3 regions of the Planococcus sp. ANT_H30 genome follow, and region 1 is predicted to be linked to each of the others. Evidence: riboswitches for the same ligand, from Rfam matches in the RefSeq annotation. Region 1 holds a riboswitch; each other region holds the start of a gene.
The links. Region 1 has a riboswitch for S-adenosylmethionine ahead of metK (methionine adenosyltransferase). Riboswitches for the same ligand answer to the same signal wherever they lie in the genome.

Region 1 (3,278 bases):
ACAACTACTGCCTTTGCTGATCCTTCAGCCTGCCATTTCCACATAATCCAACTTCCTTTCCCTGCTAATCAATTCTTGATGTTGTCTGTTAATTTGACGTTTTGATTTGATTTGTTACGATTAAGAATATCTTATCTTGTTTAAAGGAGCTTTGCTATGATTTATCCATTTAAAGACAAATTCCCTAAAATCGATCCATCTGTTTTCATTGCAGACTACGTCACAATTTCTGGTGATGTGACAATTGGCACAGACTCTTCTGTGTGGTTTAATACGGTGATTCGCGGGGATGTCTCTCCGACGATTATTGGCGATAAAGTCAACATTCAAGACCTCTGCATGCTTCATCAAAGCCCGGGTAAAACCTTGCTTCTTGAAGATGACGTGACCATTGGCCATCAAGTTACACTTCACAGTTGCATTGTTCGTAAAGGTGCTCTCGTCGGCATGGGTTCGATTATTCTTGACGGCGCTGAAATCGGAGAAGGCGCATTTATTGGTGCGGGTAGTCTCGTACCGCCTGGAAAAGTTATCCCTCCTGGCATGCTAGCACTCGGACGCCCCGCGAAAGTCGTCCGCGAACTTCGTGAAGACGATAAAGAAGATATGGAACGTATTGTTCGAGAGTATGCAGAAAAAGCAGCTTATTATAAATCACTCCAAAAAAAGTAACAATAAAAAAGGACGACCGGGCATCACTGCCTAGTCGTCCTTTTCGTTTTGTTAACTTATACGCCAGCTTGTTCTTTTAAGATCGCTGCTTTGTCTGTACGTTCCCACGGCAAATCAACATCCGTACGGCCAAAATGTCCGTAAGCTGCCGTTTGCTTGTAGATCGGGCGACGTAGATCCAACATTTTAATGATGCCAGCAGGACGCAAGTCAAAGTTTGCACGTACCAAATCATCTAATGTGTCTTCATCAACGATGCCAGTTCCAAACGTATCAAATGCGATCGATACAGGATGTGCTACACCAATTGCATAAGCTAGTTGCACTTCGCACTTATCTGCAAGGCCAGCTGCGACAATGTTTTTTGCAACATAACGTGCCGCGTAAGCCGCTGAACGGTCAACTTTTGTTGCGTCTTTCCCTGAGAATGCGCCGCCACCGTGACGAGCATAACCACCGTATGTATCTACGATGATTTTACGTCCAGTTAAACCTGCATCTCCTTGAGGTCCACCGATAACAAAACGGCCAGTTGGGTTGATAAAATATTTTGTTTCTTCATCGATCCACTTTGCTGGAACAACTTCGTTAATGACGTATTCCTTAATATTACGTTGAATTTGTTCTAACGTTACTTCTGGATGATGTTGAGTTGAGATAACAATGGTATCCACACGAAGCGGTTTGTTGTTTTCGTCATATTCAACGGTCACTTGCGTTTTGCCATCTGGACGCAAGTATGGAAGAATTTCTTCTTTGCGTACTTCAGCCAAACGATGTGCCAATTTATGTGCCAATGAAATTGGCAAGGGCATTAACTCTTCTGTTTCGTTGTTCGCATATCCAAACATTAACCCTTGGTCACCTGCACCGATATCGTCTAACTCTTTATCTGTCATTTGGCCTTCGCGTGATTCAAGCGCTACGTTTACTCCAGCAGCGATGTCCGGTGATTGCTCATCGATTGCGGTAAGAACTGCACTTGTTTCTGAGTCGAAACCATATTTAGCTCGCGTATAGCCAATTTCTCTTACCGTTTGTCGAACGACTTTCGGAATATCCACATACGTAGAAGTGGTAATTTCTCCGGCTACTAGAACGAGTCCTGTCGTAACGGTCGTTTCACACGCAACGCGTGCATTTGGATCCTCGGTTAAAATGGCATCCAAAATAGCATCTGAGATTTGATCACAAATTTTATCTGGATGTCCTTCTGTTACTGATTCTGATGTAAATAATCGACGGTTTTTCAAAAAATGTTCCTCCTTATATCCTGCGAGATTGCTCTCGAAATTGATACGGTACTCGTTTCCCATGTCAAGTCCGTTCCAGACAATCTGGATTGAACTTCAAGCCGTTTGTGGCCTTTCACACGAGGATTAAGGGCATTTCACAAAAAAATCCCTTCACTCATTCGTCATGAGGAAAGGAAGAATCATCATTAGCACCTTTCACTCTTATCATCCAAGGTCTGTGCACCTTGTGTCAGGTTGGGCACCATCACTGCAAAAGCAGCAGGTTGCCGGGTTTCATAGGGCCTGCCCCCTCCACCAGCTCGGAATAAGAGTATCCGTTCAATTTTTCATCATACGGAATTAGCAAAGCGATGTCAACAATTTTCGAAAATAAAATTACATTCTTCAAATAAAAACAATGATTTTTTGATTATGCTATTCTACTAAACTTTAGATTCCCGCAAGTAAAAAACCAAACTATTCAGTAATATCTCTGTTCACACAAAGCCATTGTACACTGTAGAAAACCGCTTTAAAAGGCATCAGTACTATTTAGAAATTATAGAAATAATTCTACGTATTGTCGGAGCTATCCTCTAATATTTTTTAATTTCCCCAGTGGATTAGTGTAGACTAATAAAGCTAATGTGTTATACTAATGAACGAATATACATCCTCCCCATTATGGGAATAACAGAAAAGGAAGGTACATATATATGACTTCAGTGAACTTTGCAAACGATTTAAAAGATCTTTTGACTGGCCAAAATGTGCATGTTCAATTATCAGTGCCACAATTAGTGGAAGCGGCAACATCCCGCAAAGAAGCAGTATTAACTCGGGAAGGCGCTGTAACAGCGGAAACAGGAAAATATACTGGCCGCTCACCGAAAGACAAATACATGGTGGAAGAAGAAAGTTCTAAAAACAAAGTCGACTGGGGCAATGTGAACCGTCCGATTTCAAGCGAAGTATTTGAAAAGCTTTACGCTAAAGTGATTAAGCACCTTAAAGACAAAGATGCGCTTTATGTATTCAAAGGATTTGCCGGAGCCGACCATGAATCACGTGTGCCCATCCAAACAATCAATGAATACGCATGGCATAATCTATTTGCTCACCAATTGTTCATCCGGCCTACAGCTGAAGAATTGCAAACACACGAAGCTGAATTCACAGTTGTGTACGCTCCGACTTTTCAAGCAGACCCTGCAGTTGATGGTACAGCTTCTGAAACATTTATCATTGTATCGATGGAGCAAGGCATTATTTTGATCGGCGGCACTGAGTACGCTGGCGAAATGAAAAAATCAATTTTCTCTATCATGAACTACTTACTTCCTGAAAAAGGAATTTTACCTATGCATTGTT
Region 2 (3,278 bases), on a different contig from region 1:
GTATTGGTTACCTGTCAATGCATGGCAAATCAGGATCGCAGGAGCTGTTTCATCTCCGAGACGTTCGTATGCAAGTTCCACATCATCTATCGTCTTAGTAGAGTCCAGGATTAATGAGCCAATGGATACTGTTTTCATGACGATCCCTCCTTATACCTTTTCCAAAACTGCTGCCTGTATGGCCTGTTCCAAATCAGCGATTAAATCTTCTGCATTCTCCAATCCAACAGACAAACGAATCAACTCTTCCGTTACGCCAGATGCAGTTAACTCTTCATCGTTCAATTGCTGATGTGTCGTGGAAGCCGGGTGAATAATTAGCGACTTGGCGTCTCCTACATTGGCTACATGAGACCAGAGATTTATGTGATCAATTACGTTACGTCCTGCTTCTCTTCCACCTTTGATACCAAAATTGACAATCGATCCATAACCTTCATTTTTCAAGTATTTCTTCGCCAATTGATGAGAAGGATGTTCTTCAAATCCAAGGAAGTTTACCCACTCGATTTGTGGATGCTGTTTTAAGTAATCTGCAATAATTTGAGCGTTGCTATTGTGTTTTGGAATCCGTAAATGTAAAGTTTCTAATCCTTGCAGTAAAGCATGAGCACTATCCGGGCTTAGTGAAGGGCCAAAATCACGTAATAATTGAACGCGAAGTTTTGTCGCAAAAGCTGCACCTGGTACATCAATGCCGTACCGCAGTCCATGATAGGTTTCGTCAGGCTGTGTATAATTTGGGAAACGTGGATTGTCCCAATTGAATTTCCCAGCATCCACCGCAACGCCACCAATTGTCGTTCCGTGTCCGCCAATCCACTTTGTCGCAGAATGAATGACGACGTCTGCACCAAACTCAATCGGGTTGCTGCCGTAAGGAGAGGCAAATGTATTATCAATCAATAACGGCAATCCGTTAGCATGGGCAATTTCTGCTACTTTTTCGACATCAAAAACATTCAAGCTTGGATTGCCAATAATTTCACCAAATATCGCTTTTGTTTTATCTGTAATTGCTGCTTTAAAATTTTCTGGATCGGTCGCATCGACGAATTTTGTTGTGATGCCATAGCGTGGTAGCGTGTTAGCAAACAAATTGTAGGTGCCACCGTAAAGACTGCTATCTGCTACGATTTCATCACCCGCTTCTGCAATGTTCAAAATGGAAAAAGCAATAGCGGCCATTCCTGAAGAAAGAGCAACTGCTGCAGTGCCACCTTCTAGTAACGCTACTCGTTGTTCAAAGACATCGACCGTCGGATTCATAATGCGTGAGTAAATATTGCCTGTATCTTTCAGTCCAAAGAGGTCTTGTGCATGCTGTGTATTTTTAAAAACATACGAAGTGGTTTTATAAACAGGAACACCTCTAGAGCCTGTCGTTGGATCTGGTTGTTGTCCTCCGTGTAATAATAATGTTTCTGGTTTAAAGTTTGTCATTTTCTATTCCCCCTGTTTTTTTAGTAGTAACACATGCTAAAGGGGACGAAAAAAGCCCCCTTCGCTAAGAAGAGGGCCGTAAATTACGGAGTTTCCTCCTCTTATCTCTCAGAACCTGTAAATCGATTCTGTAGGAATTAGCACCTTTACAAACAAAATGTCTGTCGGTTGCCGGGCATCACAGGGCCTATCCCTCCGCCACTCTTGATAAGAGTATTTGATTTGATTTTTGATCTTGTTGTGAAGTATAAAAACTTTATTGGCGTTTGTCAAGCTTATTAGTCAAAAAAATTTGAAACCTTGTCTTCTTTCAAACGTTATCTTTTAGTGTAGAGGAGGAATTAATGATGGTCATTTGGATTTTGCTCTTATTGATTACAGGTTATTTTATCGGTTGTTGTCATGGTTCACTTGTTGCACAAGCCGTATCAGGCGTGAACATCAAAAATTCGGGCGTAAAAAATTCCGGTGCTTCTAATGCAGCCATCGTGCTGGGTTGGAAATATGGTTTGCTCGTTGCCTTTATTGACGTTTTCAAAGGCTTTGCTGTTGTTGCAGGGTTACGTTTGTTAGTGGACTTAAGTAGCTTTTCAACTGCAACAATCTGGACACTATTGTTCGTTGCAGGAGCTGCCGTAATAGTTGGTCATAATTTTCCGTTCTATATGAACTTTGACGGCGGAAAAGGTACAGCATCTGTAATAGGTGTAATGATAGCGCTTGACTGGAAGCTCGGGTTGCTCGGATTATTGTTATTGATCATTGTTTCACTGGTAACAAATTATCTTGTCATTGGCGTATTCGTTTTGTACGCCGTGTATTTTGTAATTGCCTTTATCCCTGCAGTCGGTCTATGGCCGTTACTAATAGCGCTAGTCCTGTTCACGATGGCTGTATGGAAACATCGAGAAAATATTATACGAATAAAGAATGGCAATGAACCTACAGTATCATCAGTTTTTCGAAAGAAACCTACCCCGTCCATTTAGAAAGGAATACAATGAATTTTGAAGATTAAAAAATAAATTTCAATATTCATCTTGACTTTTTTGTTATTCCGCCATAAAGTAGGAATCACGAATCGAATAGCATACATCACTTTCTTATCCAGAGAAACCGAGGGACAGGCCCTATGACGTTTCGGCAGCAGATTTGTTTAACCGCAAAAACTGTGCCAACTCCTGCAAATGCATCCATGCATTTGGAAGATGAGAATTAGATGGTTTCAACAGGAGCCCTCTTTTTTCTTATGGTTAAGAAAAAAGGGGGCTCTTTTTGTCTAGTTTCTCGACGGATTGTGAGCATTAACGATTTGAATAACAATACAGCATGAGGAGGTCTACTTACTATGATTCAATTCGAAGGCGTCGCCAAAACCTACCAATCAGGTAAACAGGAAATCTATGCATTGAACGGCATCGATTTAACTGTCCAAACTGGCGAAATCTACGGAGTTATTGGCTTTAGTGGAGCCGGTAAAAGCTCGCTAATCCGCACTGTAAACTTGCTCGAACGTCCTTCTAAAGGACGTGTATTAATTCACGGAAAGGATATTTCGACGCTATCTAGCAAAGAAATTCGTACTATCAGAAAAGATATCGGTATGATTTTCCAACATTTTAATTTACTCCATTCAAAAACGGTTTATCATAACGTCGCTATGCCGCTCCTGTTAGCTAACACACCGAAAAATGATATCGAAAAACAAGTAAAAGAGTTGCTCGATTTCGTTGGACTTGCAGATCAGGCGCAAAAATATCCAGACCAGCTGTCAGGTGGACAAAAGCAACGCATCGGCATTGCTCGTGCTCTTGCAACGAATCCTTCCGTTCTGT
Region 3 (3,278 bases), on a different contig from region 1:
AATTAACGAGTTTGTTTGCCCACAATTGTTTCGGTGCTGTTAAGAACAAGATAATACCAAGTGCTAAACCAATAACAAATGTAAATACAGTTGATAATGCGGTCATGTAAAGTGTTTCAAGAGTAGCTTCCCACATGCTGTCCCACTTTACATTTGGAAATAACGATTCAATCATTGTCCATCACCTCCGCTTGAATATCTTCTGAGCGAAGAAATACCAGTGCTTCTTCAATTTCTGCTTGAGATCCTTTAAGCTGTAAGATCAAGGTGCCGTATGCGCCACGCTGCGTATGTGAGATATTGCCTTGAACAATATTCACTTCCACGGCATGACTGCGAATCAATTTAGTTAAAATGGGTTGTTCGGTTTGATCGCCAACAAAAACCAATTTCACCAATTCGCCAGTTGGGTATAATTCCCGCAGGTTTTTGATGGTTTCCTGTGAATCTCCACTGTCGGCTACTTGCGCAACAAAGCGTTTCGTGATTGCCTCTTTCGGTGATTGGAACACATGTAAAACGTCGCCAAGTTCTACAACTCGTCCGCCTTCCATTACAGCCACACGGTGGCAAATTTTCCGGATGACGTGCATTTCATGAGTAATCAGTACAATTGTCAATCCCAATCGCTTATTGATGTCTACTAACAAGTCAAGAATGGCATCTGTTGTTTCTGGATCGAGTGCTGATGTCGCTTCGTCACACAACAAGACTTCTGGGTCATTTGCTAATGCCCGGGCAATACCGACGCGTTGTTTTTGTCCTCCTGATAGCTCAGAAGGATAGGCGTTTTCACGACCCGTTAATCCGACTAATTCAATTAACTCCTGTACACGATTTCCGCGTTGTGCTTTTGCCACTCCGGCAATTTCTAGCGGAAATTCAATATTTTCTCTCACTGTACGAGACCATAGTAGATTAAAATGTTGGAAAATCATACTGACTTTCTGACGTGCCTTGCGTAATTCTCCGCCTTTAATCGCTGTGATAATTTGTCCATTAATCTCTACAGTTCCTGACGTTGGTTTTTCTAACCCATTCAACAATCGGATTAAGGTACTTTTACCTGCTCCACTATAACCAATAATACCGAATATCTCTCCATCAGAAATGGATAAGTCCACTTGATCCACAGCTGTTAAAATCGCCTTGCCTGTATCGAATTTTTTTGTCACTTGCTTTAACTCAATCATTCTTCCAACACTCCTAAATCTTAAAAATAAAAAACCCTTCCGCGCATAACTGAGCAGAAGGGCAAACGTATAGTATACGGAAACCAATCTCTCATCGTCCAAAGCTTTCGCTTTGTGTGATTTGGCACCATTTCATTTTCATGACGGTTGCCGGGCTTCATAGGGCACTTCCCTCCACCACTCGTAATAAGAGTTTTGATATGAAATTTTTGAAAAACTTAAGGACTGTATTCTATTTGACTCTTCGCTTGTTGTCTAGATTTCAGACAAGCAATTGGTTTTTTATCAGAAGACTAATTTACCATGACCGGCTGTATTCGTCAACAGGTTTTAACTTACTATACAAGTATGGCACTGATTGAAAAGCATAGATTTTCTCTTTTAGTTTGCCACCTTCTGTTATAAGTAAGCACGGTACACTCTCCACTTCGTAGAGATCCGCTATTTCTTGAACGTAATTTAAATTTGCTTTGCCCATTGGAAGATCCGGTAACAATTCGGTGACAACTGATAGCATCTTAGACGCAACCTGGCAAGTTCCACACATTGGCGCGTACAAATAATAAGCCGTTGATTTATTCGTATTCTTTTCTTTGATCCATTCTTTGTGCGTCCATTCATTCATTTTCTTCATCCCTCTGTTAATAGCTTATTTACCTGGATATTCGCTGTGATGAGCACATCCATCAAGATCCGGAGCGGTGTTGCTGCAACTTCTTTATAATTTCGGTTAATGTAAAAATGACGAGCTTCAGGAAATTCACGCTTGACGAGTTTCCTCAGTTTTTCTCCTGAAGAGTCTGCATCTACTAGTATGATCATATCCTGGCCTTCGTACGGTAATAGTAACTCTTCCAGTCTCGATGCACTTACTGTACCATTTGTACAAAGAATCGTCACGGGTTCTGCAATGAGTGGTGCAATCCTTGACTTATCACTGAGCCCTTCGACAACAATCACCTTTCCCATAACACTCACCCCATCAAATATAAAATAAGAAAAGTTCTAAGACTTAGCGGTAAAAGAAAACTTTCGTTTTATTGCGATAAAGCTCTTTATATAAGTCGAACTAATGATTTCCACTTGTTGATATTCCGTAAAACAGCAGTGCTTTCGAGCTCACAGGATGTGGATCATGCAACCCGTTCCTTTGCTGAGCACAAAGCAGTATAGAAAAGTCGGTTTCTTTTACCAACTTATCTAGTTTTAAAATACCAATAGAACAGGCTGACGTCCATTTCCATGACTTATGCGAACTGCTGACAACACTTATCGGTCATAAAAAAAAGCGCCAAGATAGGCGCTTTTCAGTAATTACTCGTTGGTCATTTCTTTGTATTCGTCTGCTGTCATCAATGCATTAACTTCTTCTTCAGAAGGGGCTTCGATTACAACCATCCAAGCCTGCTCGTAAGGAGACTCGTTCACAAATTCTGGGCTATCTTCAAGTTCAGAGTTAACCTCGATTACTTTTCCGCTAATTGGCGCATACAATTCTGAAACCGTTTTAACGGATTCAACACTGCCGAAAGGCTGATCTTTTTTTAGCTCGTCTCCAACTTGTGGAAGTTCAACAAAAACGATATCCCCTAGTTCCGCTTGTGCGAAATGAGTGATACCGATACGTGCATTGCCATCTTCGGTTTTAACCCATTCATGTTCTTTTGAATAACGAAGTTCTGCTGGTGTGCTCATCTTGACCCCTCCAAATTATGTAGTTCATTCACATTCAGTTTGACATAAACAGCCGCGAAATACAAGATGGTGCTACTCGCTTACAACCAGCTATTTTGATAATCTGCTTCTTTAAAGCCAAGTGTCACTTTTTCACCATCCCAAGCCAAGGGACGCTTGATCAGCATGCCATCAGAAGCAAGTAGTTCCAATTGCTGGTCTTCGCTCATAGTCGATAACTTATCTTTTAAACTAAGTGAGCGATAAACCAAACCACTCGTATTAAAAAACTTCTTCAATTCTAAACCACTCGCTTGATACATTTGAGCTAATTGTTCTTTAGTTGGTGGGTTTTCCGCAATGTGTATTTCATTGAATTCCACTTTGTTTTGTTCTAGCCAACTTTTTCCT

Region 2: it holds a riboswitch for S-adenosylmethionine, as region 1 does, so the genes downstream of both, FQ085_RS04300 (O-acetylhomoserine aminocarboxypropyltransferase/cysteine synthase family protein) here and metK (methionine adenosyltransferase) in region 1, are expected to answer to the same signal.
Region 3: it holds a riboswitch for S-adenosylmethionine, as region 1 does, so the genes downstream of both, FQ085_RS11965 (methionine ABC transporter ATP-binding protein) here and metK (methionine adenosyltransferase) in region 1, are expected to answer to the same signal.

Annotation. Positions count from the first base shown of each region.
Region 1 covers NZ_VOBJ01000002.1:464,431-467,708, forward strand. The annotation lists gene FQ085_RS08195 (alpha/beta hydrolase) at 1-44, opposite strand, end outside; gene FQ085_RS08200 (gamma carbonic anhydrase) at 157-672, shown strand; gene metK (methionine adenosyltransferase) at 729-1,925, opposite strand; SAM riboswitch class I at 2,127-2,239, opposite strand; gene pckA (phosphoenolpyruvate carboxykinase (ATP)) at 2,624-3,278, shown strand, end outside.
Region 2 covers NZ_VOBJ01000001.1:919,113-922,390, forward strand. The annotation lists gene metX (homoserine O-acetyltransferase MetX) at 1-138, opposite strand, end outside; gene FQ085_RS04300 (O-acetylhomoserine aminocarboxypropyltransferase/cysteine synthase family protein) at 151-1,443, opposite strand; SAM riboswitch class I at 1,542-1,657, opposite strand; gene FQ085_RS04305 (glycerol-3-phosphate acyltransferase) at 1,791-2,432, shown strand; SAM riboswitch class I at 2,544-2,658, shown strand; gene FQ085_RS04310 (methionine ABC transporter ATP-binding protein) at 2,792-3,278, shown strand, end outside.
Region 3 covers NZ_VOBJ01000005.1:95,815-99,092, forward strand. The annotation lists gene FQ085_RS11960 (methionine ABC transporter permease) at 1-175, opposite strand, end outside; gene FQ085_RS11965 (methionine ABC transporter ATP-binding protein) at 168-1,193, opposite strand; SAM riboswitch class I at 1,282-1,386, opposite strand; gene FQ085_RS11970 (thioredoxin family protein) at 1,492-1,818, opposite strand; gene FQ085_RS11975 (ribonuclease M5) at 1,824-2,162, opposite strand; gene gcvH (glycine cleavage system protein GcvH) at 2,508-2,888, opposite strand; gene FQ085_RS11985 (arsenate reductase family protein) at 2,969-3,278, opposite strand, start outside.